2 regions of the Peribacillus sp. NPDC097225 genome follow, and region 2 is predicted to be linked to the other one. Evidence: predicted binding sites of a transcription regulator. Region 2 holds the regulator's gene; the other holds the start of a gene.
The links. Region 2 encodes LexA, which represses DNA repair genes until DNA is damaged. Its sites were predicted from a motif close to CGAACATATGTTCG; they were not measured.

Region 1 (16,518 bases), on a different contig from region 2:
AGCGATGATTGCGACTGCCCCGGGATGCTTGATGATTTCTCGTTTACTCGTTTTCCCATCAGGAAGCTCGACATCATCCACTTGTAAATTGATTACTTTACCCGTGAATATCTTTTTGCTTGATAATGTTTTCTCTTCGAATTTTTTCAACTTGTCCACTCCTCTGTTCTAATTACAGCATGATTCTTCATACATTTTACCATACTAGGGATGGAGGGCGATTTGATGAAAATTCATGTGTTCGAAAATGGCATTGTTTTCTCCGGAAAGAGTTGGGAGATTGTTCAAAAACTCAAAAGTCTACAAAGTGACTATGTTTATGTCAATGACTGGATTGCAGATATCCATCGACAAGAACCTCACCCCTTAAAAAGGATCAAGTGAAATCTTTGAGTGAAAATGATTCCTCCTTTACAATGAAGATATAAAGGAGAGGATAACATGAAAAAACGCAGATTAGGAAATTCGGATTTGCTTGTATCCGAAATTGGACTTGGATGCATGTCTTTAGGAACCGATCAAAAAAAGGCAGCCGAAATTGTGAAGGCTGCTTTACATGAAGGCATCAATTACTTCGACACCGCTGACTTATATGATTTTGGAGTGAACGAGGAAATTGTGGGAGAAAGCCTAAAGCCAGTTCGCGATCAAGTGTACATAGCAACGAAAGTCGGAAACCGCTGGACGGAAAATAAAGAAGGCTGGAGCTGGGATCCATCTGGTGACTATATCAAGACGGCCGTAAAAGATAGTCTAAAGAGACTAGGCACCGACTATATTGACCTCTATCAGCTGCATGGCGGTACGATTGAAGATAATTTGGAGGAAACGATTGAAGCCTTTGAGGACTTAAAAAAAGAAGGTTTGATTCGGTACTATGGAATATCATCGATTCGGCCCAATGTAATAAAGGCATTTGTCGAGAATTCAGATATTGATTCCGTGATGATGCAGTACAGCCTTCTGGACCGCCGTCCGGAAGAGTGGATGCCACTTTTGGAAAATAAGCAGGTCAGCATCATTGCTCGGGGGCCTCTCGCCAAAGGGCTGCTAAGTGAAAAAATGCTTAACAAGGCTAGTGAGGACGGCTACCTCGATTATAGCTATCAAGCACTCCAGGACTTACTTCCACAATTAAAAGAGAAGATTTCCGGCAAGAAGCTGAATGCTGTGGCTCTGCAATATGTATTATCGAACCAATGCGTTGCATCTGCCGTAGCCGGGGCGAGCACGGTGCAACAGCTTCGCGAAAACTGTCAGGCTGCCAACAGCCCTTCTCTTTCAAAAGATGAACTTGATCTGTTGAAGCAACTCACCAAAGCAAGCAAATATGCAAACCACCGGGAATAAATCTAACCTGAACACCCTTTAAAGACTAGCAATCATTTCTCTGCAAAGCTATCCTTTCCGTACACCTACGGTTGGATAGCTTTTTTTTATTCCGGGAGTCATACCCTACACTTTTAAATAACTCAGCTGCAAAAGTGTAGGGTGAGTTCTTTCTAAGATCTTTTCTGTTGCTATTTCTTAATTGATAGTATACAATTCAATTGTGCACAATCTAAATGAAAAGATTGGGGAGATAAACAATGACAAAAACACTATTTACGACGTCTGTAACGGTTGATGGAGGAAGAGAAGGAACGGCCATTTCAGCTGATGGAAACTTTACGGTTGATATTGCAATGCCCGGAACGCCAAGGGCTAAACAGATGCCTGAAGCTTCTAATCCTGAACAGCTTTTTGCAGCAGGATATGCGGCTTGTTTTGATAGTGCTTTACAATCGGTTGGAAAGATTGAAGGTGCTACATTTACTTCAAACGTCACAGCCAATGTCAGTTTATTGATGGGTGATATGCATCAATACAGCTTGGCTGTAACATTAGTCGTAAAGGGATCAGGAATCGATAAAAATTCATTTGAAACTTTCGTTCATAAAGCTCACCAAATGTGCCCTTATTCAAAAGCAATCAACGGAAATGTGGATGTTGCCATTGAAATTGAAGTAGAATAAAGCAATTTCACAAAAAAACGCTTGGGTTTGAAGTGAACCCAGGCGTTTTTCTATTCCTTCAAAGTGCTTGCAAGGTTTTTAATAGTTGAAGCAGCGACGCTTTCAAATCCTCAACCACTTGCTTATCTTCACCGGACATATCCGAAATGCGTTCAGGAATGAAACAGGCTTCTTCCCTTAAATCAAGTCCCTTTCGAGTCAGCTGAATCATGACAGACCTTTCATCTTTAGTGGACCGTTCACGAACAATGAGCCCATTCTGCTCCATCCGTTTCAACATGGGAGTGAGCGTTCCTGAATCAAGTGCAAGTAACTCCCCTAATTTCTTCACTGTAAGCGTGTCTTGCTCCCATAGTAAAAGCAGAACGAGATATTGAGGATACGTTACGTTAAGTTTGGTAAGTAGTGGTTTATACTTCTTGGTCATTTCCCTCGAATTTGCATATAGAAGGAAGCATAGTTGATTTTCCAGTACAGATTCTATTCTTTTTTCCATTTCATCACCAACTAATAGTAGTCCATTCGATAAGCGGGTACCTATCAAACTTACTTTTAATATAATCGTTATGCTTTATAAAATAAAGCGATTCGGCCATCCAAACAGAATTACGAAGGAATTTAATTTGTTCCATGTCATTTTCTTCATACAAAAACATCCCCGTTATAAGTACATGGGTACCAACGAAGATGCTTTCCATTTATAGTTTTTTTGGTCGGGTCATAATAAACATCCCGATTTCTTTAAAATCATTTATAGTTTTTCCAGTTAAGATCACTTTCACCCAACAGCTCTTCGAATGATTTATTTTTCTCACGCTGTTTTCTTTCTTGACGTTTCTTTTCTTCTTCTGCTGCTCTCTTCTCTTGTTCCGCATCGTTTAATTCTTTTTGTTTTTGGCGAAGCTGCGACATGATATCTTGATTGAGCATATCACCAAGTTTCAATGATGACGATGCTTCTTTTTCTTGCTTTTTACTTTGATTTTGATTGCGCGGCTGTTTCTTTTTCATCCTTAAAACCCCCTGACATTATACATTATTATACCATGACTCCGGTTTTACCCGTGACGATTTCTTAACAGTATTTTCTTATTTTTCAACATGGTAAAATAAACTAAAAACAAGGAGGTTCACCATGAAAAAATGGGGTCTCGCAATTGCCGGCATCTTGACGTATATGGTCGGCATCGGTATTTATTTTTCTAATCGGCTCATGTACATGAAGAAGAAGGAAGATGATTTCATCAAAGATCGTGAAGTCTTGGCTAAACGGTTCATTCAAGAGGATTTTGATACCCTGCCTAAAAGCGAAATCTGGGTACCTTCTCCATCTGGGTATTCCTTGAAATGCATGTTTATTGAACCACATCCTACGAATAAGTGGATCATTATTGCTCACGGCGTGACAGAAAATAAAACGAACTCGATCAAGTACATGAACATTTTCCTTAAGCGTGGATTCAATGCGGTCATCTACGATCACCGTCGTCATGGAGACTCCGGTGGGAAAACAAGCAGCTATGGACATTATGAAAAATTCGACTTGAAAGCCGTGATTGACGAGTTAAAAAAACGTAAAGGTTCAGATCTTTTCTTCGGCATTCATGGTGAATCCATGGGGGCTGTGACCCTTCTTCTATATGCGGGCATGCTTGAAGATGGAGCAGATTTTTATATTGCCGATTGTCCATTTTCCAATTTTGAAAAGCAAATTCAACATCAAATCGGCATGGAAATCCCTTTTCCAACCTGGTCCATCTTTCCACTTGGGCGCATGTTCATCAAACTTCGTGATGGATATTGGACGAACGAAGTATCACCGATAGATTTCATTAGTACTATCGAAAAACCAGTGCTGTTCATTCACAGTGAACCTGATACTTTCATTCCCGCCTCCATGACACTTGAATTATATGAAGCAAAAAAAGGACCAAAACAACTTTACCTCGCAAAAAACGGGGCTCACGCACAATCATATAATGCTAATCCCAAGGAATATGAGGAACGGATCGACCAATTTCTCGAACAGCTTGTATTGAAATAGACAAAGGGAGAATCCCACGACTATCGGGATTCTCCCTTTGCTTTTTTTAGAGTTTATTAAAGTAACTCATCCTTGGATTCAAGATTTGATTCGGGCTTTTTAGCTGAAAGCAGTTTGCTTCGACCACAAAGTCTATTGTCATGATATCATCGAGAAAAATCATTTTAGATTTTTCGACATAAAGGGGAACTCCATTGGTCTCCACTTTTTGATTATCCTCCTCAAGCTCGTCAACGAGCCAAAGAGCTGTCACGCCACTTACTACGCAACCACAGCCATCTGTATCATATTTCAACTGTAAATGTCCTTCTTTTCCCTGTATTTTATCGGAAAGTTTTTCGGCTGCTCTATCTGTCCATTCAATGTACATCTCATTTCCCCCTATTCGTTCCATTCCCCCATTATAAACGATGAAAGGACCCCTGTCCTTTTCCCGCACTCTTGTGCATCCATGGGGATAATCCCACCATTCTTATTCCATCAATCTTACATCCGCTATATGGGAAAGTTGAATATAATGTGGTTGCTGAAAATGGTCAATAATATGAAGTCTTTGCAAGCATTCATCATAATAATGAATGCTTCCGATTAAAAGCTGGTATCGGGTTCTGTCATAATAGGCAATCATGACCTCTCTACCTTCTTCCATCGCTTCCCCCATCACAGCATTCATTTCTTCAAACTGCTGTTCATCGAGAATGCGTCTTGCTTCATGGCTATCCTCCGCCACCCAATCCCGCAACATCTTCACATGTTCCGGTAGCATCATGGATGTCCATTTGATACGCCCCCGATCATGAATCATTCTTTTTCCTCCTCTGACGACTTTGTCAAGCCTTATGCCCGCCAAGCAATCCGCTTCTATAAACGGCCGTCCCGGCTTTCGTATACGAAACCGCGCGCAACAGTGATTTTGAACCATATTTATGTCGAATGCGGTCAACGGTATAACTCAATTCCCGCTTTTTCCACCGTGAAGCATCAAATAAAGTCAGCTGCATCTCATTATCATCCACAATATTCGAGAGTGTGACCGAAACGCTACGAACCGTTTTTTGCTTATGATAGTTTTCATAAAAAAGTTCAAGACAGACTTTATACAATTCCATTGTGATATTTGTCGGTTCCTCAATCGAACGGGAGCGATGAAACCCACCGCCAAACTCATCCTTACTATAACCAATGCTCAGACTGATCGTCCGTCCAGCCTTCCTATGGGTACGAGCCCTTCTTCCGACTTCCTCACAAATTTCTACCATAACCTGCTTGATCTCGTGTTCTTCCTTGTAATCACGGAGTAAAATCTGACTTTTACCAAAGCTGACCTGCCCCTCGATGATCGGCGCCCCGAGATCTGACAAATCGATTCCCCAGGCATGATGATAAAGCTGATTGCCCATAATCCCGAACTTCGCTTCAAGCAATTGAAGGTCATAATTGGCAAGTTGCCCGACAGTGAATATTCCCATGCCATGAAGGGTCTTTTCCACCCTCCTTCCTATCCCCCACATTTCACGAAGCGGAGAAATCGGCCAAAGCTTAGCTGGTACGTCTTCATATGTCCACTCAGCTATTCCTGTATGTTTGGCCTCGAGATCAAGAGAAAGCTTCGCCATCAGCATGTTCGGCCCAATCCCGATTGCACTTGGAATCTGTAATTCCCTTTCAATGTCATCTTTTATTTTCCTGGCAATATTCCAGGCATCCCCCCATAAAGAAGCCGCTCCATCAACTTTCAAAAAACTTTCGTCCACACTGTATACATGAATCGCTTCTTTTGGAACATAGCGGTGAAACAAGCGCGTAATCTCCGTCGAAACTCTCAAATAAGTGGCCATTTTGGGTTCAACGACTAGAATGCGTCGATCTTTCGGTATCTCAAACTTCCGGGAACCGGTTTTTATACCGAATTCCTTCTTTAGCTTTGGAGAAGCCGCAAGCACAATGCTCCCCTCCCTATTCTTATCACCCACCACTGCCAAATAACATTCGAGCGGGTCCAATCCATGCATGACCGCTGAGCAGCTAGCATAAAAACTTTTCATATCAATACACATAATTGATTGTTTCGGCATCATGCTATAATCCATTTTTTCTTCACCCTATACAGAATATATGTTCGTGTTTATATTATATCCCTCATTCTAAACGAATAAACGTTCGCATTCAATGGAAGTTTCATGACAAATTTCCACCTATTTATGGGAACTTTTTAAATACCCATAAATACCCTTTAATTTAAAAGTAATCCATTATATCCAACTAGTTTTTATAAATATAATTAGTTGGTATCTTGCCTAAAAGGGGAACCGAGTCTTTTAACCCTTTTACTATTTAAGAAAAACGATTTCGCTGATTTTCACTAAGTATTACTACTTATTTTTTGTAATGAAAATGTAATCAAAAACTGGTTTGATTGTCACAATGGTATTGTAGGATAATATTGTTAAAGAAAAATAGAGAGATAGAGAGAGGAAATGAGATACATGAAGAAATGGATTGCCTCAGCTGCTGTTGCTTCTGCATTAATGCTGACGCCACTTCAGGCGTTTGCAAATATTGGAGATCAAACCCTCAGACCCGGAATGACACATAGTGATGTCAAACAACTACAGACCCTATTAAAAACTAAAGGTTATTTCACATATACTGGTTCATCGACTACTTACTACGGAACCTATTCAACAACTGCCGTAAAAAACTTTCAAAAAGCTAAAGGATTGACTGCCGATGGGATTGCAGGAAGAAATACCTTCAATGCGCTCGGTGTTTATAATGTCAATAATACAAGCATGATTAATTATGCAAAAACATTGATAGGCTCGCCATACAAATGGGCTGGCACGACACCAGCAGGATTTGACTGTTCGGGGTTCATCTATTATGTATTCCAAAAATCACAAGGAATTACCCTACCACGGACAACATCCCAGCTTTACGGGAATACCGGATTGAAAGTATCAACGCCATCAAAAGGCGATCTTGTATTCTTTGATACTTCTTCTGGAAAGACGGGTGTTTCCCATGCTGGAATCTACATTGGAAACAATCAGTTCATTCATGCTTCCTCTTCTAAAGGAATTACCATCACCGATATGAATAACTCCTATTGGGCGCCAAAATACCTGGGTGCAAAAACTTTATAAAAAAAACATGAGGTTAAAACAAAGCAGGGCAGAATCTATTTGATTCTGCCCCCTTATTATTTTAGATATAAGATTTCTTCAGTAGAATCGTCTACGGTCACAGTAAATGATGCGTCCAAGTTGGAGCGATTCATCATTTCAATATTGTATACATGCTCGGAAGGGAAATGAATGATTTCAAGAACCATGAAACGCTGACTAGGAGCTTTAGTCACATGCTCAAGTGCAGCAGTTACGGCCTTTTGCTCTTCTAGACTCTCTTCATCCTTTAAAATCCGTATCAATTCTGCATCCGCTTTCGAAGGAAATGATTCTTCGACCTCTCCACCGTACCATGGTTTAACTTTCATCCCGATTGCCAAGTCTGAATAACTGAGCTTTGCCCCATGTTCATCTTGTATATACGTATGATTTTTCACCTTGTAATACGTCCCTTTTATCAGAATCCGCTTATCATCTAAATCTGTAATGAATCCTTCTTCTCCCTTGCCAATGGACTTATGGGGTTGCTCTTCAGAGAAGGATTGACAGCTTCCCAGAATGAAAAAAAGGAATAAAAAGATAAAAGACTTTCCCATAACGAGCTTCATACAAAATCCCTCCTATAAAACAGACGAATTCACCAATGAAATGGTTACATAAGATGGAAAGATAATCCAAATAAATTCAAAAAAAGGGAATGTCAGATGACACTCCCTTAATTTCTTATTAAAATAGTAATCTTCACTTATATTTAGAAGTATCTATTTTTTAAAAAATGCTTTTTTCCCAACGGTCTCAGTGATTCTTGGAAACAAGGTATAAAACTTACTCACCATATTCATCCAGGCGGGCAGATTGACTTCCCGTTTATTAGTTAGCATGGCAGCAACGATTTTGGCTGCTACATCCTCAGGCTTAAGCATGAATTTCTTAATGCCCTTCATATATGTCCCGGATTCATCCGCTATAGTAAAAAAGTTGGTTTCGATTGGCCCAGGATTAACGGTGGTCACATGAATGTTGTCTTCCATCAATTCAAGCCGGAGAGCATTCGAATAACCAAGCACCGCGAATTTAGTGGCTGAATAAAGTGTGGACTTAGGTGTTGCAATTTTCCCTGCCTGTGACGCAATATTAATGATGTGGCCCGCTTGTTTGCGCTTCATATGTGGAAGCACAAACTTCGTACAGGCCATCAAGCCGATTACATTGACAGCAAACATCCCTTTACTCTCTTCTAAATCCGTATCAAGGACTTCTTTAAACGTACCGTGCCCGGCATTATTGACCAACACATCCACGGTGCCGACCTGGTCGTGGATGTCAACGAAGACCCTTTCCACTTGTTCTGTATCGGAAACATCCAACTTCCATACAAAAACATCGACCCCGTATTGGCTGGTCAGGCTCTCCTTCAGAGTCTGCAATTTATCCAGGCTCCTTGCCAAAAGAACGAGTCTTGCCCCAAGTCGGGCAGATTGAATCGCAATTTCCTTTCCAATTCCTCCCGAAGCCCCGGTAATGACAATGACTTTCCCGCTTAATTTACTCAATAGATTATCCCCTTAGAAACTGTCGTCGCACTTGAATATAAAATGACACCCGATTGCATTTCCAATTCGATTTCACCCAAATCCTCCAGATAATCCAACTGACCGACCGTTTCCGAGAGTGTCAAGTCGACTTCCTGACGATAAACTTTTGGGAAGAGACGCTGACACACTTCAAATCCCGTTAAAGGTTTTTCTTGGAGCATGCTTTTCACCTGCATGGCCCGATTATGCTGTCGCTCAAATCTATATCGAATCAAATCGGACACTTTCTCTCCATCAATTTCTCCCCCATGTCCTGAATAAACCTTAGAAATCGGAAAGTCTAATAGTTTTTGAAGGGAGGCATTGTATTGAAGCAATGGCCGTTGACGAACGCCACCCACAATCAAGGGTGGCTCCATTAATGGATTAGGCGAAATTCTTGCAAGTAAGTGGTCTCCTGCAATCATTAAGCCGTCACTCTCCCGATAAAAGGAAACATGGCTTTGCGCATGACCAGGAGTCTCGATCACTCGCCATCCTGGAAGGCCCGGAAGTTCGTCACCCTCAGCCAAATGTGCTTGCATGTTCCTTTTACTAAGGAATTGGATTTCTTCTTTGTCATGGGTCAATCTATGTTTCAATTCTTCAGCCACGCCCAATTTCCCTGCAAAGTCTAGAAAGAAAGAATTATGGGTGTCAAGGAACTCATCGCTTAGAGTCAGCCACCGCTGATTGTTTTTATGACCATACACCGGGACTTTCTTATCGAAGAAATCGAGTGCACCAGCATGGTCTGGATGATGATGCGTCAAGATTATTTGTTCAATATCAGATAGTTGCAGCCCTAATTCCCCAAGTCCAGCATTCAGTGCCTCTTTTGATTGTACGGTTTTAACCCCCGTATCAATTAAAGTTAAGGCATCTCCTTTAACTATGTAAACATTTACATCGCCCACTGCAAACGGCGTCGGCAGAGAAAGCTTTGCGATATCCCCATTCCAATTCACCATGTCTATTTCCACCTTAATATTATATTTAAATAAGCTTATATATCCGTAAAATTTGGTATTTCCTTATTTTATTAGAAAACTGTGTATGTAATCACTATTTTACATATAATCCTGAACATTGTCATTATTTTCACATAATTAACGACTATATTTTAAGGCTCAGCATATATTACTATTGACAGAGTACTCATGCATCCTTCATAATCACAAGTAATTAAAGACGGCACGGCTATGATTGAGGCCAAGTAAATAATGGATGGCGTAAAGAGAGTGAAGTTCTTAAATGTGCTGAAAAGCTTCACCGTCCTCTCTATTATTGAACCTACCTTATGAGCCTTCAGTAAAACTGACGTTCATCCCACGTTAGCGGATTCAAGTGCAACTTCCTTTTTATTTTGTAGGAGTTGAACAAAGGTGGTACCACGGAAGCCAGACCTTTCGTCCTTTATTGGATGAGGGGTCTTTTTTATTTTATTTGGGAAAACTGACCGTTACTAGTATGCATTAAAGGAGTGAGTGAAATGAAAAAAATAGCTTTTATCGGGGCTGGATCAATGGCCGAAGCAATCATTTCCGGTTTGGTCACTCAGCAAGTAATAAACCCGGCTGACATTTTTGTGACCAACAAAAAAAATGATGAACGATTCACTTATCTAACAGAACAATATGGGATTACCCCAACACGGTCTCTTCCGCAACTACTAGAGAATGCAAACATAGTAGTACTTGCAGTAAAGCCAAAAGATATTTTAACCACGATACAATCCATAAAGGAATACATCCGGGAAGATATGCTGTTCATTTCCGTTGTGGCAGGGGTCCATACGGCAAGCCTTGAAGGGATTGCAGCCAAACCGGTCGCCATCGTAAGGGCTATGCCTAATACATCGGCAGCCGTTGGAAAGTCAGCCACTGCCCTATCGGCCAATGCACATACAACTGAATCGCAATTGCAGACGGCCATCACACTTTTCGAAACGGTGGGCTCAGTTGCCATTGTCGAAGAAACACAGCTTGATGCCGTAACGGGCTTATCCGGAAGCGGTCCCGCTTATATTTATTATTTGGTCGAGGCTCTGGAAAGATCCGCGGAATCCATTGGCCTTGATGCCGTAACAGCAAAGCAATTAATCCTTCAGACTTTAACCGGTGCAGCTGAGATGCTGCAGAAATCGCCAAAAACACCAGCGGTACTGCGAAAAGAAGTCACTTCACCGGGAGGGACAACGGAAGCTGGCCTGAAAGCACTTCAAGCCCATCATGTACAAGAAGCATTTATCTCCTGTGTTCAAGAAGCCACCGAACAATCCAAGCGGATGGGAAATCAAATCAGTAAAGAGCTGGCTAAATATGTAGTTCCCCAATAACAACAAGTAAACAGGCTGTTGATTCCCAACTGGGAGTTAACAGCCTATTGTGTCTAAATGGCCATGACTAAGATAATGAAGAGAAGCTGTCATCCATCCTTCAAGATTAACCCATATTTCAAATCGAATATTTCTAAAATCCCCTTCCCGCTTATCCAGCTTACTTGGCAAATATGTTTTTCCCTCCGAAATGATTGAATTACGTCGGGAAGAACACCCACTGGAAATACGACGGTACCGGTAAATAAAATCGACATGGCAGCAAAAACAGGTAGGAAATCCACTATCTTTGGCGAATCAGTACTTGTTTTGTCAACGGCAAAGGAATCGCTTCTTTTATCTAGAATTCTACAACCAAAAGGAGGGGAATCTAGATGAATACAAGTGCAGTTGCCAAGTTATTGAACGTTTCTCATAGTACCATTCAACGCTGGGTTACCCAATTGAACATGGAAGTAGAACGGAATCAGCTAGGTCATTACCAGTTTTCGGAGGAAGATATTGACTTATTGAGGAAAATCCAAGACCAGCTGAACGAGGGAGTGGTCTTACAAAAGGTGAGCATTTCAGAAAAGAAGACCAGAAAGGCCACTGTTAAACAACCTATTGAGTCGGAAAAAGGACAAGATCACCTAAACGAAAGAGTCTCCAGGCTCGAAAAAAGTCTGAAAACAAAAGCGGATGACGTTGTTTCCTATCAACTATTACAGCATAGAAGTGAAATGGAAGACATGCATAAGCTCGTCACTAAACTTGAAGCCCGTATTGAAGCATTAGAAGCGGCCACCATTCCACCAGCAGATTTTTATCTCGCTACCGAAGAAGCTGCCGCCGCTAAAAAAACAAAGAAAAAGTCCTTCATGAGAAACTTTTTTGGAACCAAAAAAGATGACAATTCTCCTTGGAGCACAGCTGATAGCGATTAAGCAGGAGGACCTTGAATTCTCTCCGAACGTCCACTGTCCTCTGCAGTCAACCCGTTCTCTTGGCCTTCCGTAAGGCGAGACTCAGTCACTCGATAGTAAACCCTTCCGATTCCGCCGAAAAAAGAGGCCTCGGTCCAAGGTCATTCACCTTGAGCGCTAGGCCTCTTTCACTTTATATCAACACCGCACGGTCATTTAGCATTTTTTCACCCTTGATACGCTGGAATTCATTCAAGAGCTTATCAACAGTCAGTGCCTGTTTTCTCGGGCCTCTTGCCTCGAAAATGATTTGGCCTTTATCCATCATGATTAAAGAATCACCAAGATCGATGGCCTGCTGCATATTGTGAGTCACCATCAATGTAGTTAACCGGTTCTTTTCAACAATTTCCTTCGTCAGGCTTGTAACAAGCTCTGCCCTGGATGGATCGAGAGCAGCTGTATGTTCATCGAGAAGCAGGATTTTCGGATCGGTGAAGGTCGCCATCAATAACGATAATGCCTGACGCTCCCCTCCCGATAATAACCCCACTTTTGCATTCATCCGATTTTCCAATCCTAAATGGAGTGTACTCAGGCTATCGTTAAAAAGCTCTTTCCGTCTTTTCGTTACCCCAAAGCCAAGACCCCTTCGATTCGTCCTGCCATACGCGATGGCCATATTTTCTTCAATGGTCATGTGCGGGGCCGTTCCGAGCATGGGGTCCTGGAAAACCCGCCCAATCATTTTCGCCCGCTTATGTTCTTCAATCGATGATACATTTTGGCCATCAATGATGACATCACCAGCATCGGGAAGGGTCTTACCGGAAATCATATTCATCAACGTGGACTTCCCAGCACCATTACTGCCAATGACCGTTACAAATTCACCCTTTGACAGCTGTAAATCCAGATTGCCAAGGGCAAGCTTTTCATCCGGAGTCCCTTCATTGAAGACCTTATAAATCTGATTTAGCTGCAGCAAATTCCTCTTCCCCCTTTGTAGGCTCGATACGGTGCAGTTGCAATTCTTTGAGTCTTTTTTTCTTACGACCTTTTTCTTTTTGTTTTTCGGAAATTTGCGGGATGACTAAGGCACCGATTACAATAAGCGCAGTGATTAATTTCACATCACCCGTATCAAGGAATTTTACACGTAGCGCCAATGTAACGACGATACGATATATGATGGCTCCCCCAATGACAGCTAGCGTGGCGCGTACAATCGTTTTTGCGCCAAATAACGCTTCCCCGATGATGACGGAGGCCAGACCGATTACGATGATCCCGATTCCCATCCCAATATCGCTAAAACCATTGTACTGGGCAACTAAAGCACCAGAGAAAGCAACTAGGGCATTCCCGATGGCAAGGCCTAATATCTTCATATTCCCTGTATGAGCCGAAAAACTCTTGACCATCGCTTCATTGTCACCAGTTGCCCGAAGCGCAAGGCCTACATCCGTTTTTAAAAAGGCGGACATCCCCAGTTGAATCATTACTACTACAATAAACATGACAATGAGAATGCCCCATGTTTTTGGCAAACTTTCACCAAGGCCAATGATTGAAAAAATCCCATTAAACATTTGATCCAAACCAGTATGAGACCATGCTTCTGAGATGTTCGTGATAATCGTCGTTTGAGAAAGCAAGGGAATGTTCGAAGCCCCCATGATCCTTAAGTTAATGGAAAAGAGCGCAATCATCATTAAAATACCGGCAAGAAGCGGATTTATCTTCCCTTTTGTATGCAGCAGCCCTGTCATCGTCCCTGCCACAAATCCGGCAAGCATGGCGCAAAACGTGGCCATAATCGGCGAGAAACCATTGACGATCATAATAGCGGCGACAGAAGCTCCTGTCACGAAGCTACCTTCGACCGTCATGTCCGGGAAATCGAGAATTCTGAATGTCAAATAGACTCCAAGTGCCATGATCGCATAGATCATTCCAGATTCAAAAGAGTTAAATATGGCTGTTGGCATTTTTATCTTCCTTCCCTGGAATAACGCAAAAGCTTATTTAACAAACTCAGCATTTGCTTTCCATTCTTCTTTTATTTCAACACCCATTTCCTTTGCAGCTGTTTCATTAATCACCAATTTTAATTTTTGAGGATATTGAACCGCGATATCACCCGGTTTTTTATCATCTTTTAATATTTCTACCGCTTTCTGGCCTGCTTCGTAGCCAATATCATAGTAACTGAAGCCATATGCTGCGAAACCGCCTGCATTCACGGAATCAAGTTCCCCGACAAATAAGGGGATATCCTGGTCATTCGCTACCGAAATCACCGATTCTAACGCTGAAACTACTGTATTATCCGTAATGATATAGAAAGCATCCGCTTTTCCAATCAACGATTCCGTTGCCTGCTTAACTTCGGCTGAAGTCGAGACGGATGCTTCCACGACTTTCAAGCCCGCTTTTTTTGCCTCCGCTTTCACATTTTTAATTTGAACGACTGAATTTTGTTCGCCCGTATTGTAAACCGTCCCTATTGTTTTCGCTCCAAGCTCTTCTGCCAGGAACTTCATGGAATTTTTGATGGCATCCGGATGAGAATCGGTCGTACCTGTCACATTTCCACCTGGTTTCTCCATGGACGTAACAAGTTCCGCAGCTACTGGATCAGTTACAGAAGTGAAGACGATTGGAATATCTTTAGTCGCATTCAATGAACTTAAAGCGCTTGGCGTCGAGTTAGCAAAAATCAAATCCACTTTATCCCCGACAAAGTTATTCGCTATCGTCTGGCTGTTGTTTTGATCGCCCTGAGCAATTTGGAGATCATATTTTGCTTTAATGTCACTATCCTTCAAAGCAGCCTGAAACCCTTCATATGCTTGATCCAAAGAATCATGCTGAACGATTTGTGTCACTCCGACTTTGAAAGCATCCTTATCACTTTCGTTTTTTGCCGAGTCTTTCTCGTTTTCATTTCCACACCCTGCAAGTAAAATTCCAGTAATCAAGGTCAAGGCTGCCGTTGAATATAATCTCTTTTTCATAATGTTCCTCCGCTTTTCTCTTTTTTTAAAATTCTGTCTCTCTAACGAAGTCAACTTTTCCGCTTTTATGTACTAAATTATAATCGTTTACTGCCACTATTCCAATGTATTTTTTAAATTTTTAGAATTTTACGATTACTCTTATGAAGTAATAAAAAAGCTACTGTATAAAGTTGTATAAACTTTATACAGTAGCTTGCTCTTCTTAATTATCGACGACCTGGTTTACGATAGTGGTAACCGTTGACCGATCGATTTTTTCTTTTCCTTCTTTTAACGCCTTCAAAGTAGCTTTAGCCAATTCCAAAGGAATTTTACAGAAATGGACAATATCCTTTGTCTCGATGTCTTCAATGTACCTATCCGCCAATTCAAGATTATATTCTGTATGGCTCAGCATCTCTTTGAAGCCCCATCCATTCGGATAAAAATTCACGCCGCGTTCTGCATCTTCTTCACGGTTCCGTAGGATGTTGACCGTTTGAAGGCCCTGTCCAAATGCAATGGCAAGATTGCGATCCGTATCTGTTCCATCATACCATTTCCAAATATCAGAGAGCATCACCCCAACTAAACCAGCGACATAATAGGTATACTCATCAAGCTCTTCCTTATCATGTATTTGCCAATTCTTCGAAACCCACTTCGCCATGCCTTCAGCCATTTCCTTGGTAGACTCAAGGACCTTACCAAGCACACCTGGAGGACAATAATCCATCCAATCTCCAAGTTGCAAGGTCACTTCCGGAAGCACATCCTTATATGGTTCAAAAACAGCCTGGATGTCCTCTTTACGATAATCGGTTTTCAATAGGCTGCTAACAGCCTGCAATAGGGCGATTTTATCTTCGGCACCTAGATTCGGGTGGTCTTCAATTTCATCAATGGCCCGCATGCAAAGATATGCCGAACCAATGGCTTCCTGTAATCCTGATGGCAAGTAACTAATAGGGATAAAAAAAGTACGACTTGTTTTCAAAAGAAAATCCATCGCCTTGTTATGTAAATTATTTTGTTCAGTCATTTTTTCACCCTCCTTATATCCAATAAGCAATTGAACTATTATACCAAATAATCGTAATGATTTCCCTATTCTTGTACATATAAAGGGATTTTAATCGACAATAAATCTTCTGCCATGGTTGTATTCGAAAGGATTGCACTGCTTTCCTCTTTTAACCGTTCTGCATCCTCAAGAGTATAGCGTGAGGAGATATGTGTTAAAACAAGGTGCTTAACCCCCGCTTTTTTGGCAGTTTCAGCCGCTTGTATAGTAGTTGAATGGAAATAGGCCGTTGCCAATTCCGTTTCTTCCGCAGAAAAGGTTGCTTCATGGATGAGATAATCAGCTGAGTCGGCAAGGACGAGGGCATTGTCGCAAACCCTAGTATCACCAAGTATCGTAATAATTCTGCCCTTCTGTGGTGCACTAAGATAGTCTTTCCCATTAATGGTCCGGCCATCTTCAAGACGGACCGATTCCCCATTTTTCAA
Region 2 (16,518 bases):
AAGGTGATATGTCGCGTTTTTTCAAATGAAATATCAATATGAACTATTATTTAGGGGGAATTGAAAATGGCAAAGTTTACACGTGAAGATATTACTCGTTTAGCAAAAGAAGAAAATGTAAAGTACATTCGTTTACAATTCACTGATATCCTAGGAACAATCAAAAATGTAGAAATTCCAGTTAGTCAATTGGAAAAAGCACTTGATAATAAAATGATGTTTGACGGATCTTCCATTGAAGGTTTCGTACGCATCGAAGAATCAGATATGTATTTGTACCCTGATTTAGATACATGGGTGGTTTTCCCTTGGACATCAGAAAAAGGTAAAGTTGCTCGTCTGATTTGCGATATCTACAATACAGATGGAACACCTTTTGATGGGGACCCTCGTGCTAACCTAAAACGAATTCTCGCTGAAGCAAGAGAAATGGGCTTCACGAACTTTAACTTAGGACCTGAACCTGAATTCTTCTTATTCAAACTAGATGCTCAAGGCGAACCAACTCTAGAATTAAATGATAAAGGTGGATACTTTGACCTTGCACCTACTGACTTAGGGGAAAACTGCCGTCGCGATATCGTTCTTGAACTGGAAGAAATGGGCTTTGAAATTGAAGCATCGCATCACGAAGTTGCCCCAGGACAACACGAAATCGATTGGAAATATGCAGACGCTGTATCAGCTTGTGATAACATCCAAACATTCAAATTGGTCGTTAAAACGATTGCCCGTAAACATGGTTTACATGCAACGTTCATGCCAAAACCATTGTTCGGTGTGAATGGTTCAGGTATGCACTGTAACGTATCTCTATTTAAGGGAAGCAAAAATGCTTTCTACGATAAAGAAGGTAAATTAGAATTAAGCAAAACAGCTGAACAATTTATCGCGGGTATCATTAAACATGCACCAAACTTTACAGCGGTAACTAATCCAACTGTTAACTCATACAAACGTTTAGTACCTGGTTATGAAGCACCTTGCTATGTTGCTTGGTCCGCTAAAAACCGTAGCCCATTAATCCGTATCCCGGCTTCACGTGGAGTAAGTACTCGTGTTGAGGTACGTAGTGTCGATCCAGCAGCAAACCCATACCTTGCACTTGCGGTCATCCTAAAAGCAGGTCTTGACGGAATCGCAAATAATCTGACTCCTCCAGCTCCAGTGGACCGTAACATCTATGTCATGAACAAAGAAGAACGTGAAGCAGAAGGCATCATCGATCTTCCATCTACTTTATACGCGGCATTAGAAACATTAAAAGCGGATAAAGTCATCAAGGATGCTCTAGGTGACCATTTACTTGAACACTTCATCGAAGCAAAAGAAATCGAGTGGGATATGTTCCGCACACAAGTTCACCCTTGGGAACGCGAACAATATATGAGCACGTATTAATTCTTTGAACCCTTGACGCTCTAAGCGTTGAGGGTTTTTATTTTGTGGGTGAATACTTTATATTTATGTTTACTTTTTAAATACACAAAACACCCACACTCACGACAAAACTTTGTTTATATATGCACCGAAATTGTTCACTTAACCTTTAGCCCTACTACATCAGTATTCACTATCAATTTTATGTCGCAGTTCAACTCTCAACTTATAAGTTGAGAGTTGAACTTTAATCTTAGTGAAAGATGTTATTCGTTTTTTCTTCGGTGATGCCGATAATAGGGGTTTATTTTAACTATATTATTTTTCCCTCTATTCAACTAACCGAGCAGGATAGGTAAATAAGAATAGGAGGAAAAAAGGATAATAAATAGAATATCAATATCAATCATATAAGCAAGAAAGGTAGATTAGGCTCAATATTTCAACTCTATTTTTAAGATCGCCCCTCATTTTTATAACATTAAAGAAAATATAAAATGTGCAATTGATGAACATGTAACCTTAACAAATGGGGATTAAGCAAATATTTACTCAAACAAACCTTGGAATTGCTTTGTTATTCTGTTAAAGGGCGCTTATCTGTAATATGATAAACACCTTTGTTGAAAAAAATGATTAAGTCCTTAACAGTAATTTTAAATAATTGGTATTAAGTTTAAGGAGGCTCTAGAGTGCTTAACTTAGAGATTAGAAGGCCAAGAACTGAGGATATAAAAGAGTTAAATCAATTTTTTAGAACAGTAATAACTGATATATTTATTAAAGAAGGTATAGGGGATAAGCTAGAGGACATAGAAAACGAAATTGAAGCTAAGAAAACCTACTTAGAAAGTGACTTGGAAAGTAATGGTGAAAAACGATTTTTTCTGATTGCTTTAGATGGAGATAAAATAATCGGTACAATTGAATACGGTGCAGCAAGCGATCTTATAAGTAAATGTACAGATAATGCTTTAAAAAATCTAAACGAGGTGGGTACAGTATTTGTGGATCCTGACTACCAAAGGAAGGGTATAGGTAATTTACTATTAAATAAAATATATTTGACACTGCATAATAAGGGTATAGAAGAATTTTGTTTAGATAGTGGATATATAAGTGCACAAAAAATCTGGAAAAAGAAATATGGAGATCCTGATTATTTCTTAGAGAATTATTGAGACGAAGGCTATCATCACATGATTTGGAGACTCATGGTCGATGATTTATTAAAATAACCTACCTCCTTTTATTGTTTTCTTTTCAGTATTTTATGGAACTTTTATTAGACTAAATAAGCTATAAGAAGCTGTTTGGTTATTCCATAAAAGGGCGCTTTAATGGCACAACTGAACTTCTACTTTATCTGACGGGCTTTATTTTATTTTATTTATATTAACTTTGATACTTTCTAAGTATGTTTCACACGACTTCTTATAAAGTAAAGTTAAAATTAAGTGTCATCGTGAATTAAAAAGGTCAAGTAAGTTTAGGAAGAAAGGGATTGTATGAATAAATCACATTTTACTTTACCTTTATTGTTATAATTACCTATATAGATAATAAAAAGGAAGTGAGCTCAAATGGATAATGCTAAGTACATAGAAGTGGTTTTTGAGAATTGTGAATCAATTGTCATTCCAACAGAGCGTGTTTTAGGTCTAACATATGCTGAACTAACACCTTTAAAGGATGATCATGCATTAGAAAATTCTTATCATAGCAGCCGTATAGATTTAGAAATTTCATATACGCACCAAACAGAACTTGAATACTCCCCAACGGATAATGATGATCTTCTTGGTGCATATATTAATAATCCTACAAGTAATAAGGTGGAAGACAGACCTAATATTCTAGGGCGATTATTTAATTACCATGACATTATGTATATCCAACTATTAGATACAGATGAAAAGCCCCTAAAAAATATTTATGTACCTTGGTACGAAGAGGATCAATATGATAATCGCTATATGAAGATACTTAAAGAAGAAGGCTCATTTACAATTGAAATTAAACCTGAATAGATATGTAAGCAATTTGTTCTAGATGCTATACAATAAGTAATGATTTACGTGCATATATTACTTATTGTATACATCATAATGAATAAATTACATATTATATCCGAAAAAACCGTTTTTTTTAACGGGAGGTGCAAAGGGTGAACAAGCATAAAGCCCGAGAGACCAGGATTGTATACAGTTCGGCAATTTTCTATTGGTTATCATCTGAAAGCTGGTGTTAATTTCACTGATATTAAATATTACTTTCTTCCATATAAGAGTCCCCAAAACAAGCCTTTGTTCTTTCAACTATGCTAATCAATATTCGTTGAATTACCCACAGACTGCAGCTAATAATTTTTGAATATCATAAATACTTTTATCTTTTTTGAATTGTTTCGATACAGCTGGTGTTTGTGCACCTGAAATCCATATTTTTAATTCTGCGTCTAAATCAAAGTGTCCAGCAGTTTCTACGCTGAAATGGGAAATGCTTTTAAAAGGTATGGAATGGTATTCTACCTTTTTTCCAGTAATTCCTTGCTTATCCACTAATATAAGGCGTTTGTCTGTAAATACAATCAAATCTCTTATTAATTTAAACGCAGCATCTACATCCTCACCATTCGCTAGAATCTGTTCTAGTTCTTTTATTGCTTCATCTTTACTTATCGTTGAAGCATTACCGATTAATCCATCTAAGAATCCCATGCTATTTCCTCCTTAAAACTTGGTTTTACTCTAAAAATCCGTGTTTAATTTTTGACTTATATTTAAAATAGGTAAAAAAACCTAAATAAATAGTAGCACTATTGAATTAGTATTGTAAGCGGGCAATTTTGGTCATTTTATCTTTAATTGGCAGTGTTGTTGAGGGGAACCGTATAACTTCCTTTATTCTTGTATTACTTTGATTATAAATACAAATGATCTATTTTTGACTAGTAATGACTTATTCAGTGGTTTCATTTATATTATCCTGACCAATATAAAAATTAGTGTATTCGTTTAGTACAAGTTACCACCTTACTTCATAAGCTACACTGTAAGTACTAAAACTAATTAAAGGTGGGATTTTATAATGAGTTGTAATTGTAGGAAGTGCCGTGAACAAAGGGAAGAAGTGATTACTAGCCCAACTGAAACGGTTGTTAATACCAGAGTGAATCGACGGGTAGTGAAGCATATACACCCTACTGAAGTTATCAATGTAAATAGAACCATTGTTAGAAATGAACATTATTATCCTGTAAGGGAACGGGAAGTATATGAAACAGTGGAAGAAAATTTAGACTGCGGAAGCAATGTTAATAACTCTAATCGTTGCAGACCGTTTTGGAATAGATAATTAACATGTAGGGCACTCATCAGACATGAGCGCCTTTTCTTTTTAAGAAGTAGTCAGTTTCAAAGAGTAGAACATACTTTTATTTAATAATCATTTGAATTTAAAAGAATATATGCTGTACTGTCATTCTAATAAGGGCCATCCCTGTATTATGCAAGTTCTTTAGTCGTGTATCACTGCTTTGAGGGTAATCAAATGACATATGTACAAGCATTTATAGGGGACATACATAGAATTAATAGGAGGTGATAATTATGGTGAAAATATATATTGATCCAGGTCATGGGGGGAAGATTCAGGCACTATAGGAAATGGATTGAAAGAAAAAGATCTTACATTAAAAATTGCTAAAAAAATCAGGGAGTTTCTTGCACGGTATAAGAATGTATCGACAAAGATGAGTCGTACAGGAGATACGTATCCGTCCTTATCGGCACGGACAAACGAAGCAAATGCTTGGGGAGCTGATTTCTTTTTGTCCGTCCATATTAATGCCGGTGGTGGACAAGGATATGAAGATTATATTTATACATCCACTAATCAGGTTACTAAAAAGTACCAGGATAATATCCACGCTGAAATTCTGAAACTTGTGGATTTGAAAGATCGTGGGCAAAGAACGGGAAATTTACATGTGCTTCGGGAATCCACTATGCCTGCTTTATTGACTGAAAATGGCTTCATCGATAATGTTTCTGATGCCTCTAAGTTGAAAAAGAGTGCTTTTATTGAAAATTTGGCTCAAGGACATATCAATGGAATCGTTAAATCATTCAATTTGAAAAGGAAAGAGGAGGTACCAAGTAACACTCACACGATTGTAAAGGGTGATACTCTTTATAGCATTGCCATAAAATATGGAACAAGTGTGTCTAAACTTTTAGCTCTGAACCCTAAGGTTAAACCCAATTACCTTGAAATCGGTCAAAAACTGCGAGTGAAATGATAGCTCTGGATGGTGAATGAAACATTATCAAGTACTTCGAGATACCACACTACACACCATATCTAATCCCTTCTCTTATTGAGATTAAAGAAGTTGATTAAGTGAATTGTAGAAATGGCTGTCATATATGTAGATAATCTGAAAATATCGTTGGTGAAATCAAAAAGGTGCCGAAATGTTTTATCATGGGCAATCCCATTTATTGAGAATGATTGTTTTATGCTTATTATTCGCTTTTTATTCCAATAAATATAATGGTCACTCCTATTAAGATGCATGAAACTTTAAAGAGGGAAAGCTTTTCGGTCATCCCGAATAAACCAACAGCTGTTGTACTAATAAGTATTATAGGTCCAACGAGTGCGAGGGAACTATTCACAACCAACGCTTTTTCGATATCATTAAGTCTTAACATGAGTATAGCTGCGAATATTTCTATACTTCCCGAAAGCAAACGAAGTAAACCCATTATAAGAACGGCTTTTTCAAAAGCTATAAACATGATTTTCCCCTCCGAACTTTTGTGCACGTTTATCTTATGAATCTATTTTAAAAAATAGGACAACTTTATCCTATCCCGGTGGTCGTTCCATTTGAAAAAACCCATCGTTATGGACTTTATGAAGGGGGTCAGGTGGAAGTCAGGTGACACGGTATCTTTCTTGGCTAAACAGTACGATAGCCGATAGATACCAATATATATATATATATAATAAAAGTCGGTCAGAAATTACGTGTTAAGGAGTATGTCAACGGAGAGAAAAAGTAGGAAATCTTATGAGTGTTGTACCAAGCGCTATATCTTTCATATTGACGGTATGTCCTCAATAGCCTAGGATGTAATGGTATTCGTTTGAAGGAGGGCCCCATATGACTTATAAAACGCTATTGCTTACGCTTCTGTTCTCACAGGGGTTATTCTTCGGTGGTCTACCTATTTTTCTTCAACTCCTATTCTATTTGAACCCTTGGGTGATCATGGTTGTATGGGTTTGTATTGTAGTCTCTGTGTTGATGATCGTCTTATTGGTCAGGGGGGAAACAATAAAACTACCCCGATTGTATTGGCAGGTAGCGATAAGTGGTTATAGTTTCTCTTTGCTAGTTTTACTTTTCTTCCGACCTGAAGGACAGGAATATTCGTATAATATTATCCCGTTATCTACAATCAGCCCTTATTTAACTGGTGATTCGAATTGGCTTGTTTCTTTTTATAATCTAAGTGCAAATGTAGGATTATTCATTCCATTTGGATTGTACCTGCTATCCAGAAAGGGAAAAAAGATGACCGGTATTCCAAGATTTCTTATTCCCTTTTTCTCAATCTCAATCATAGAAATATGCCAGTATGTTTTTCAAAGAGGAAGTTTGGATATAGACGATCTGATCTTGAACCTTATTGGGGTATATTTGGGATATTTCTTGTATCGTTGGTTCGTGAAAGTGATAGATATTATCCCCGCAAAGCGGAATGCATAATGAAAATCCGGTAGGGTCCAGTAACATACAGTTTTGACGAAAAACAAAAAAAGCCAGCTTGTCCATGATAGGAGAAGCTGGCTTTACATTTGTTAACGTAAGCCTTTCATAAAGCCTTGAATCTTTGGTGATATTGCCAATAGGATAAATCCTAAAATCAATGAAGTGATTCCGATAGCCCCGAAATAGACCATTTCTGTGTCCGCAGAGTAAAATCTTACAATTTGAGCATTTAATGCTTGTGCTGCTGCATTGGCTAAGAACCATAAACTCATCATTTGTGCTGAGAACGCAGATGGAGCAAGTTTAGTGGTAGCTGACATACCAACAGGTGACAAGCATAGCTCTCCAATTACTACAAGGAAATAACTAAGTACAAGCCATAATGGGCTAACTAATGAACCGGCTCCTCCAAAATAAGAGGGAACCAAAATTACTAGGAATGATAGACCAGCAAAGAATAGGCCAATTGAAAACTTTTGAGGTATAGTTGGCTGACGTTTCCCTAATTTAACCCATAACCATGCGAATAAAGGAGCTAAAGTAATGATGAACAATGGGTTTAAAGATTGGAACCATGCTGGTGAAATGTGAAAACCTGCAAATTCTAACTGTGTCCGTTTATCAGCATAATTTGCTAAAATAGTTGAGCCTTGTTCTTGGATGGCCCAAAACATGACAGCTGCTATAAATAAAGGGATATAGGCTAGTAAACGTGAACGCTCAACAGCTGTTGTTTTCGGACTACGGTACATGACAATAAAATACATGGTAGGAATAAGAATTCCAAGAATACCAACAAGGCCGATAAAGCTATTAAGTGTTAAGAGACCATTTGAGATAGCGATTGCACAAATGATGGCAATAATTAAAATAGCTAGCCCAATCTTGGTGTAAACAGATTTCTTTTCATTCGGAGCCAAAGGATTGACAGGGGTTATTCCTGCAAGTCCCAGATTTTTTTTCTTTGTAGCCATGAAGACGATTAATCCAATAAACATACCAACGGCTGCAATACCGAATCCAAGGTGGAAATTGTACTTCATTCCAACTGTTCCGACAATAAGCGGAGCAATGAATGCACCCGTATTTATTCCCATGTAGAATATGCTGAAACCCGAATCTCGACGGTTATCGTCTTCCGCATATAGATCTCCAACAATACTGGATACATTAGGTTTTAAAAGACCTGTACCTATAACGATTAGTATCATGGAAACGAAGAACATGGATATGCTACCTGGTATCGCAAGTGCAATATGACCAAGCATAATCAATATACCGCCATAAAAAACGGCTTTTTGTGTTCCGAAAATCCTATCGGCTAACCAGCCACCAATAATTCCGGACATATATACTAACGATCCATAGATGGATACAATGGCTAGAGATGTTTTTTCATCAAGACCTAGTCCACCTTTAGATACCTCATAATACATATAGTATACAAGAATGGCCTTCATACCATAATAGGAGAAGCGCTCCCAAAACTCCGTGAAGAAAAGTGTGAATAGCCCTTTAGGGTTTCCGAAAAAACCTTTTTGAGGAATGCTATCCAAAATTTTCTGTTTATTTATTGATGATGACATACATTCTCCTCCTTTTATTATAGTATAATAACTTTTCTTAGAGCAGTTGTAAAGAATATTTAGTGTATTTTAACAATAGTTCTTAATAAGGTGTATTTATATCCTTTTTTTGTGAAATACAGGACTATTGAAATAGCATAAATAGGTAATAAGGTATATATTAGGAGTCTAAAATTCGATTAAATCCACTTTGAAATGAAAAAGTACTATTTAGTCTGATATAAATCCAAAAAACGGTAAATTAGAATTTCGAATTGTAAGACCATTCAACTAACTATGGAAATCTGATTTTAAATGAATGTGTAGGAAAAATGATGATGAATAAGGTTGAAATTTTAAAAAATATAGTAGGAAATAGTGTGAAATATTGAAAATAGGAATATTGTCATATCGACAAAAGAAGCTAAAATACTTATTCTGGTATAGAAAGCAATTTAATTGTTTTCTTTTTTACCATGTGGTGCCGCCAGACAATTGCAGTTGTCTGGCGGTATTTATTATTATAACCAAATAATAATTTTCAATCATTCCTACCGGATGGTTTTTTTGGAGTAGGGAAAACGGAAGATTAAAACACTAAAGGCCGCCTTTTTAGGGCGGCCTTTTATAGTACCTATATAGGTAGAAGTATATAAACAGCCGATAAGTTATTGACTGAGGAGCTTAAAGTGATTTTCATTAGTCACAAGTCTGTTCTATTAATAAAAAAATTTCATAAATTTTAGAGAAAGGAGGTGGTTATTTTTGGAGCTAATTTGGATGTTAATTGTTGGTGGAATAATTGGATGGCTGGGAAGTCTGATTTTAGGAAGGGATATGCCGGGTGGAATTATTGGAAATATCATTGCTGGATTTGTTGGAGCATGGCTTGGTACTGCAATATTAGGGCCAATCGGACCTGAGACAGAAGGGTTTTACATTGTGCCTGCGTTACTGGGTGCCATAATTGTTGTGTTTATTGTATCCATTATCATGAGAAATACAAGATGGAGGTAGAAAGCAGAGGGTACAAGATTGAATGAATTTGCCAGAATCACGTGTAGATGGTTTAGAGAAAGCTGATCTATATGTGTCCATTATTGCTTGAAAATGCTGTTCAACAATACTGGACAGTTTTTTTGCGTAATAAAATAAAGGTTTTCGATCGAAGAATCCATCAGTGTTTAATCAATCCGAATGATTATCAGAGTTCCTAAAAGAAACTAAAGCTGTTTTAAGTGCGGCGTAATTACCGATACTGGCGTATCCGTAAAACCATCCCATAAAAATCCCAGTAGTCAAGTGATGCCGATGGCTTATGAATATAGAAAGGATTAAACCAAGACATAAAGCAATAGTGGGTACGTAACTTCGGGGGATAGGAAAGAGGTATTTTATGATTTGAGTCAAAATCATGATAGTTGGAATGGCAATTACAGCATCCCAAAAATTCGTATGTATCGTCGGAAAATCCATAGTAACACCACTTTCAAAAAGAAATGTCTATTGAACTAATTTCACCGGATATAAAAGAATTATACCTTGTTTATTTGACTCGGTTTATTGATCAAAGCTCTTTTGATATTACAATTATATTTAGATTCATCATAACATGTAAGTTAAGTGGCTTAATCTAATCGACTAACATCTCTATTAAAATATTATAGTATTCTTTCTGTCATATACATGGGATGAAATACATAGACTTAAAATAATAAAAAAAAAGCGCAATTTGCGCGCTTTTAATGAATTTGCCTATATAGCCCGATCACTCTTCCAAGAATGGTTACATCTCTTAGAATGATAGGTTCCATATTGGAGTTTTCTGGCTGAAGCCGTATGTAATCCGGTTCCTTAAAGAATCGTTTAACGGTGGCTTCATCATCTTCCGTCATGGCCACGACGATATCTCCGTTATTGGCATTGCTTTGTTGTTTTACAATGACATAATCTCCATCATGAATTCCTGCTTCAATCATACTTTCACCCATAATTTCAAGCATGAACACATGATCATCATGTGGAACCATACTTTCAGGAAGAGGGAAGTATTCCTCTATGTTCTCGATGGCAGTTATCGGCATACCTGCGGTTACTTTTCCGAGAAGTGGTACGTTAACTACGTTTGTTTTTGGAATGTTATTAGATTCTTCTATATTTAAAATCTCAATGGCCCTTGGTTTAGTTGGGTCGCGTCTGATTAAGCCTTTGCTTTCCAAACGAGATAAATGTCCATGTACAGTCGAACTTGATGCAAGTCCCACAGCTTCGCCAATCTCTCTAACGGAAGGTGGATAACCTTTTTGACGAACTTCATCTTTTATGAAATCAAGAATATCCTGCTGCCGTTTTGATAGTTTAGTCATATACGCACCTCTTCTCTATAATTCTTTGCTATATTATAGCATGGCTCTCCATGCTATACAAACATAAGTTCGAATTTGGTTGTTGACTGAAACAAACGTTCGTATTATAATTCAATCATCAACTAAAAACGAACGTACATTCGCTATGGAGGGATATTAATGAAGACATTTTGCAAAAATAATATTTATACGATTCTATTAGCAGGATTTGTATTTATCTTGTCTATTTTATTCTCTTTCACATTAGATAGTAATCAAAATAGGGATTTCCTTTCGATTGAAATTAACGAAGGTGATACTATATGGGAGATTTCAGAAGAATATGGTCAAACCGAATTGACAAAAAAAGAATTCATTGGTTGGATAGAAGAGTATAACGGTGTAAGGGCGGATACGATTAAGGCAGGTCAAATCATTGTCATACCAGTTGAAAGTGAAAAAGTAGTCCAAAGTTTGGCTAGTAAGCAGTAAAGGTAGGTTCATATGAAAGCAGTCATCTATTGTCGGGTAAGTACAGAAAAAGAAACGCAGGAAACCTCGCTAGCTAGGCAGGAAGAGGAATTAGTAAAGTTAGCAGAACATAATGACATGGAAGTCGTTTCAATAATAAGAGAGCAGGCAAGTGGTTACGAACTGAACCGTGACGGGATATTTGACATGCTTGATCTTTTTAAGACAAAGGAAGCGAATGTTCTCCTGATTCAAGATGAAACTAGGTTGGGAAGAGGTAATGCTAAAATTGCCTTGTTTCATGTTGTACTTAAAGAAGGAGTGAAGATCTTCACACTTTCTCATGATGGTGAATTAGAGTTATCGGACTCTGATGCCATGGTTATCCAAATTGTTGGTATTGTAGAAGAATATCAACGTAAACTACATAACCTGAAAATTAAACGTGGTATGCTTAGGGCCGTTGAAAATGGCTACCGGCCCCAGAAAAACCTGAAGAACCAAAGAAACTCCACTGGTAGGGATCGTAAAGAAGTACCCATAGAAGAAATTGTGAAACTGCGTTCGAATGGATTAACTTTTGCGGAGATTGCGGCAACACTGAGAGGCTTTGGCTATGAAGTGTCAAAAGCAACGGTACACCGCAGATTCTTGGAATACCAGCAAGGTACACCGGAGAATCAATCATAGAACTTGTAATTTCACTTTTTTTTTAATACCATGTCAATATCCGTATATATAAAGGAGAAAAATTATGCTATCAAAAGAAAAAATGGCCCGTATCAATGAACTTTCTAAAAAAGCTAAGGGAGAGGGCTTAACTGTAGAAGAGGCGAAAGAGCAAACTTCCTTACGAAGTGAGTATTTGGAGACATTTAGACGTTCAATGGCTGATACGCTAGAAAATGTTAAAGTTATCGATCCAGAAGGTAATGATGTCACGCCTCAAAAAATAAAAAACATTAAAGAAAAAAAAGGTTTACATTAACCAATAAGGACTGATGATGGCCCCATCATTAGGATTACTCATGAGGAATGTAAAGTGAAAAAAGAGAATGCATCGATGTATGTATTCTCTTTTTTGGTTTAACCTAACCTTGGTAAATCCTTAATTAGTAGAAAATTGAATTAGCTGTGCAAGAAATGGTTATTTTAGTTGTGATATTAAGTTAGTCAATATAATATAAAGAGGTACACTACAGGAAGGGATGTTTTACACATGTTAGATAAATTAGATGCACTTTCTATTAATACAATTCGTACATTATCGATCGATGCAATTGAAAAGGCTAATTCAGGTCATCCAGGCATGCCTATGGGTGCAGCTCCCATGGCATATAAGCTGTGGACTGATTATATGAATCATAACCCGAAAAATCCTGATTGGTTTAATAGAGACCGTTTTGTTTTATCGGCAGGACATGGTTCCATGCTATTATACAGTCTCCTGCATTTATCAGGTTACGGCTTGACAATGGATGACTTAAAGGGTTTCCGTCAATGGGGAAGTAAAACTCCTGGGCATCCTGAATACGGACATACTGCTGGTGTAGATGCCACTACTGGACCACTTGGCCAAGGGATTGCAATGGCTGTAGGTATGGCAATGGCAGAACGTCACTTGGCTGAAAGCTACAATCGTGATTCTTATAATGTAGTTGATCATTATACATATAGTATTTGTGGGGATGGAGACTTAATGGAAGGCGTTTCAGCTGAAGCTGCTTCTTTAGCAGGCCATCTTCAACTAGGAAGACTTGTCGTTTTATATGATTCAAACGATATTTCTCTTGATGGAGATCTTAGCCAATCATTCAGTGAAAGTGTAGCAGACCGTTTTAAATCATACGGCTGGCAGTATCTGAGAGTGGAAGACGGCAACGATTTACAACAAATCGCAAAAGCCATTGAAGAAGCAAAGACTGATGAAGCTCGTCCAACCTTAATCGAAGTGAAGACAGTAATCGGTTATGGTTCTCCTAACCGCTCTGGTAAGTCTGCCGCTCACGGTGCTCCTCTTGGTGCTGATGAAATGAAGTTGACAAAAGAAGCTTACAAATGGACATTCGAAGAAGACTTTTATGTTCCGGATGAAGTATATGCACACTTTAATGAAGCATGTGTAGAAGCTGGAAATAAAAAAGAACAAGAATGGAATGAACTTTTTAATAAATATAAAGAAGCGTACCCTGAGCTCGCAGAACAGCTGGAGCTTTCTATAAAAGGTGAACTACCTGCAGACTGGGATCAGGAAATTCCAGTTTATGAAGAAGGCAAGACATTGGCTTCGCGTGCTTCCAGTGGAGAAGTATTGAATGCATTAGCGAAAAAACTACCTAGCCTTATTGGAGGTTCAGCCGATTTAGCAGGATCAAATAATACATCCATCAAAGGTGCTACAGATCTATTGCCTGGAAATTATAGTGGACGTAATATATGGTTTGGTGTACGTGAATTCGCTATGGGAGCAGCATTGAACGGGATGACGCTACATGGTGGCATCAAGGTTTACGGTGGAACATTCTTCGTATTCTCTGATTATCTACGTCCATCCATCCGAATGGCTGCCTTAATGGGACTTCCTGTAACATATGTATTCACTCACGACAGTATCGCTGTTGGTGAAGACGGACCGACACATGAGCCTATCGAACAATTAGCCTCATTACGTGCCATGCCTAATCTTGGTGTGATTCGTCCAGCTGATGGTAATGAAGTTGCAGCAGCTTGGAAGGTCGCTATTGAGTCTAAAGATAAACCAACGGCACTTGTGTTAACAAGACAAGGGTTACCGACAATCAAAAACACATCAGAAACTGCTTATGAAGGTGTGTTAAAAGGTGCGTATGTTATATCAGACGCTAAAAAAGAAGTAGCGGATGCATTGCTACTGGCTACTGGTTCTGAAGTTCATCTAGCTGTCGAAGCACAGCAAGCATTGTCGGAGGAAGGAATTGAAGTTTCCGTTATCAGCATGCCATCGTGGGATCGTTTTGAAACTCAATCCAAGGAATACAAACAAAGTGTAATCAACCCGGCTGTCAAAAAACGTCTGGCTATCGAAATGGCTTCACCTTTTGGCTGGGACCGTTATACAGGGGATGAAGGTGAAATTTTAGCCATTAATCATTTTGGCGCTTCAGCTCCAGGCGGTAAAATTATGAAAGAATTCGGCTTTACCGTTGAAAATGTAGTAGCTCGTGTGAAAGAGATGCTTGTTAAATAATTGAGTAAGACCTGACTGACACCTATTTATGAGGTGTCAGTTTTTCTTATATCAGTAAATGAGGACTTATTTAAAAAAATCCCATTCGACAAAAAAAGATGAAAATTTCTCCAGCAAACAACATATCTTGTTGTTTTGTCAAGATATAATAAGAATAATTAATTATCGATTAAATGTGTCAAATGGGTAAAGGTTTATAAAGGTTCATGGCAAAAGCCATTACGTTTTAATATCTGTTCATAAATTGAGATCCTAGGGAGGTATAGGCTAATGAGAACCTATCAGATTTTTTTGATTGAAGATGAATTCGCCCATCATTATTATGGTAGGGAAAAGCTTTTCTTCAATTTGTTTTTGGAGTATATTCAAGCAAAGGGTGGACTAAGGAGTATTTTGCAAAAACAAATCGAATATGTCACCAAGACAGTTCCCGTAATCCAATTGCAGGCTGTTATTGAACAGCGGTTAAAGAAAAAGATGAATTTTTGGTCGCAAAACGGTAAATACTATTTAGAAAAAACAAGTGGAACAAGCAAGGCGGCCTTAACTATTGAGGGTGAATCCATAATACTTAAATCTGAGGGTGACGTTGAAGCGGAGACTGCTTTCTTTGAATGTATTCGCAAATGCGAACCAGGTTTTCTAGCCATTGATTTTGAACATGAAAAGTATGGTTGGTTAAAACCGATTAAAGAAAGAAAATTTGTCTAAATGGGGGACTTTTCGCTAGCGGGTATTGTATAATAATATTTGGTCTAGTACACTGATGTTAGACAACATGAAGGAGGAAATAGTATGTGGGTTTACATTCTAGTTGGCGTACTAGCATTGATTTTGGGAATAGTGCTAGGATTTTTCATCGCTCGTAAATACATGATGGATTACTTAAAGAAAAATCCGCCAATTAACGAACAAATGTTGAAAATGATGATGATGCAAATGGGTATGAAACCGTCCCAAAAGAAAATTAATCAAATGATGAGTGCTATGAATAAACAACAAACCAAATAAATAGCATGAAAATCGCTATGCACTAATTTTTAATCGATTGATTATGGCTATTATAGGATGAGCAAATCATAAAATGCATTACAGAGTAATCTTTCATCATAAATTTTTGTTTGCTTTATCTTTCATCACGATCCGAAACCTCTTTCTCTGACGAAATCTACCAGAGAAGGGGGTTTTTTGCGTGAAGAAGAATCAGTTATACGGGCCAGGACTGGAAAAAATTTATATTTAAGTATACAGAAAGGAAAGAGGAGATAGAAGGGATCCCATTCAAATGGCCATTAAATGAAAAATAGGTTGCCCCAAGATAAAAGGGGGCAACCTGTGTTGTATGTGTCATTTTCTATTATTGTGCAGTTAATCCGCCGTCAATTACGAATTCAGCTCCTGTAGAATAGCTTGATTCTTCGGAAGCTAGGAAAAGAACGAGATTGGAGACTTCTTCTGGCTGTGCCACGCGTTTAAGAGGAATATGTTTGGCAAATTCTTTGATGACTTCAACAGCATCGCCTTGGGTTACCATTGGTGTTTCAATCACACCTGGGTGTACTGAATTCACGCGGATTCCATAACGTGAAAAATCAATTGCGGCTGCTTTTGTCATTCCGCGAACGGCAAATTTTGTATCCGTATAACCAATTGCACCAGCCACTAGCCCGTTCATTGAAGAAATATTGACGATTGATCCGTTTTCAGTTTTCTTCATGGATGAAACAACGGTTTTCATTCCCAAAA

Region 1: the regulator LexA is predicted to act here: its motif matches at 6,209-6,222, upstream of ACIQXH_RS01495 (Y-family DNA polymerase).

What each region holds. Positions count from the first base shown of each region.
Region 1 is NZ_JBIWDJ010000001.1:296,744-313,261, forward strand. It holds gene ACIQXH_RS01450 (NUDIX hydrolase) at 1-150, opposite strand, end outside; gene mciZ (Z-ring formation inhibitor MciZ) at 226-384, shown strand; gene ACIQXH_RS01460 (aldo/keto reductase) at 442-1,350, shown strand; gene ACIQXH_RS01465 (Ohr family peroxiredoxin) at 1,590-2,015, shown strand; gene ACIQXH_RS01470 (MarR family winged helix-turn-helix transcriptional regulator) at 2,074-2,511, opposite strand; gene ACIQXH_RS01475 (YqkE family protein) at 2,763-3,026, opposite strand; gene ACIQXH_RS01480 (alpha/beta hydrolase) at 3,151-4,059, shown strand; gene ACIQXH_RS01485 (iron-sulfur cluster biosynthesis family protein) at 4,106-4,429, opposite strand; gene ACIQXH_RS01490 (YolD-like family protein) at 4,532-4,864, opposite strand; gene ACIQXH_RS01495 (Y-family DNA polymerase) at 4,890-6,149, opposite strand; gene ACIQXH_RS01500 (NlpC/P60 family protein) at 6,546-7,205, shown strand; gene ACIQXH_RS01505 (DUF3221 domain-containing protein) at 7,262-7,795, opposite strand; gene ACIQXH_RS01510 (SDR family NAD(P)-dependent oxidoreductase) at 7,949-8,740, opposite strand; gene ACIQXH_RS01515 (MBL fold metallo-hydrolase) at 8,737-9,732, opposite strand; gene proC (pyrroline-5-carboxylate reductase) at 10,254-11,099, shown strand; gene ACIQXH_RS01525 (MerR family transcriptional regulator) at 11,474-12,025, shown strand; gene ACIQXH_RS01530 (ABC transporter ATP-binding protein) at 12,198-12,992, opposite strand; gene ACIQXH_RS01535 (ABC transporter permease) at 12,967-13,995, opposite strand; gene ACIQXH_RS01540 (ABC transporter substrate-binding protein) at 14,029-15,024, opposite strand; gene ACIQXH_RS01545 (squalene/phytoene synthase family protein) at 15,230-16,048, opposite strand; gene rnz (ribonuclease Z) at 16,114-16,518, opposite strand, start outside.
Region 2 is NZ_JBIWDJ010000002.1:522,860-539,377, reverse strand. It holds gene ACIQXH_RS08510 (MerR family transcriptional regulator) at 1-29, shown strand, start outside; gene glnA (type I glutamate--ammonia ligase) at 67-1,401, shown strand; gene ACIQXH_RS08500 (GNAT family N-acetyltransferase) at 2,073-2,561, shown strand; gene ACIQXH_RS08495 (hypothetical protein) at 2,964-3,410, shown strand; gene ACIQXH_RS08490 (PH domain-containing protein) at 3,723-4,100, opposite strand; gene ACIQXH_RS08485 (CotD family spore coat protein) at 4,471-4,737, shown strand; partial or broken gene ACIQXH_RS08480 (N-acetylmuramoyl-L-alanine amidase) at 4,992-5,683, shown strand; gene ACIQXH_RS08475 (YqhV family protein) at 5,910-6,185, opposite strand; gene ACIQXH_RS08470 (VanZ family protein) at 6,554-7,162, shown strand; gene ACIQXH_RS08465 (peptide MFS transporter) at 7,255-8,751, opposite strand; gene ACIQXH_RS08460 (GlsB/YeaQ/YmgE family stress response membrane protein) at 9,511-9,747, shown strand; gene ACIQXH_RS08455 (hypothetical protein) at 9,919-10,206, opposite strand; gene lexA (transcriptional repressor LexA) at 10,473-11,096, opposite strand; gene yneA (cell division suppressor protein YneA) at 11,256-11,567, shown strand; gene ACIQXH_RS08440 (YneB family resolvase-like protein) at 11,580-12,236, shown strand; gene ACIQXH_RS08435 (DUF896 domain-containing protein) at 12,301-12,534, shown strand; gene tkt (transketolase) at 12,766-14,772, shown strand; gene sirA (sporulation inhibitor of replication protein SirA) at 15,043-15,483, shown strand; gene ACIQXH_RS08420 (YneF family protein) at 15,568-15,783, shown strand; gene ACIQXH_RS08415 (glucose 1-dehydrogenase) at 16,130-16,518, opposite strand, start outside.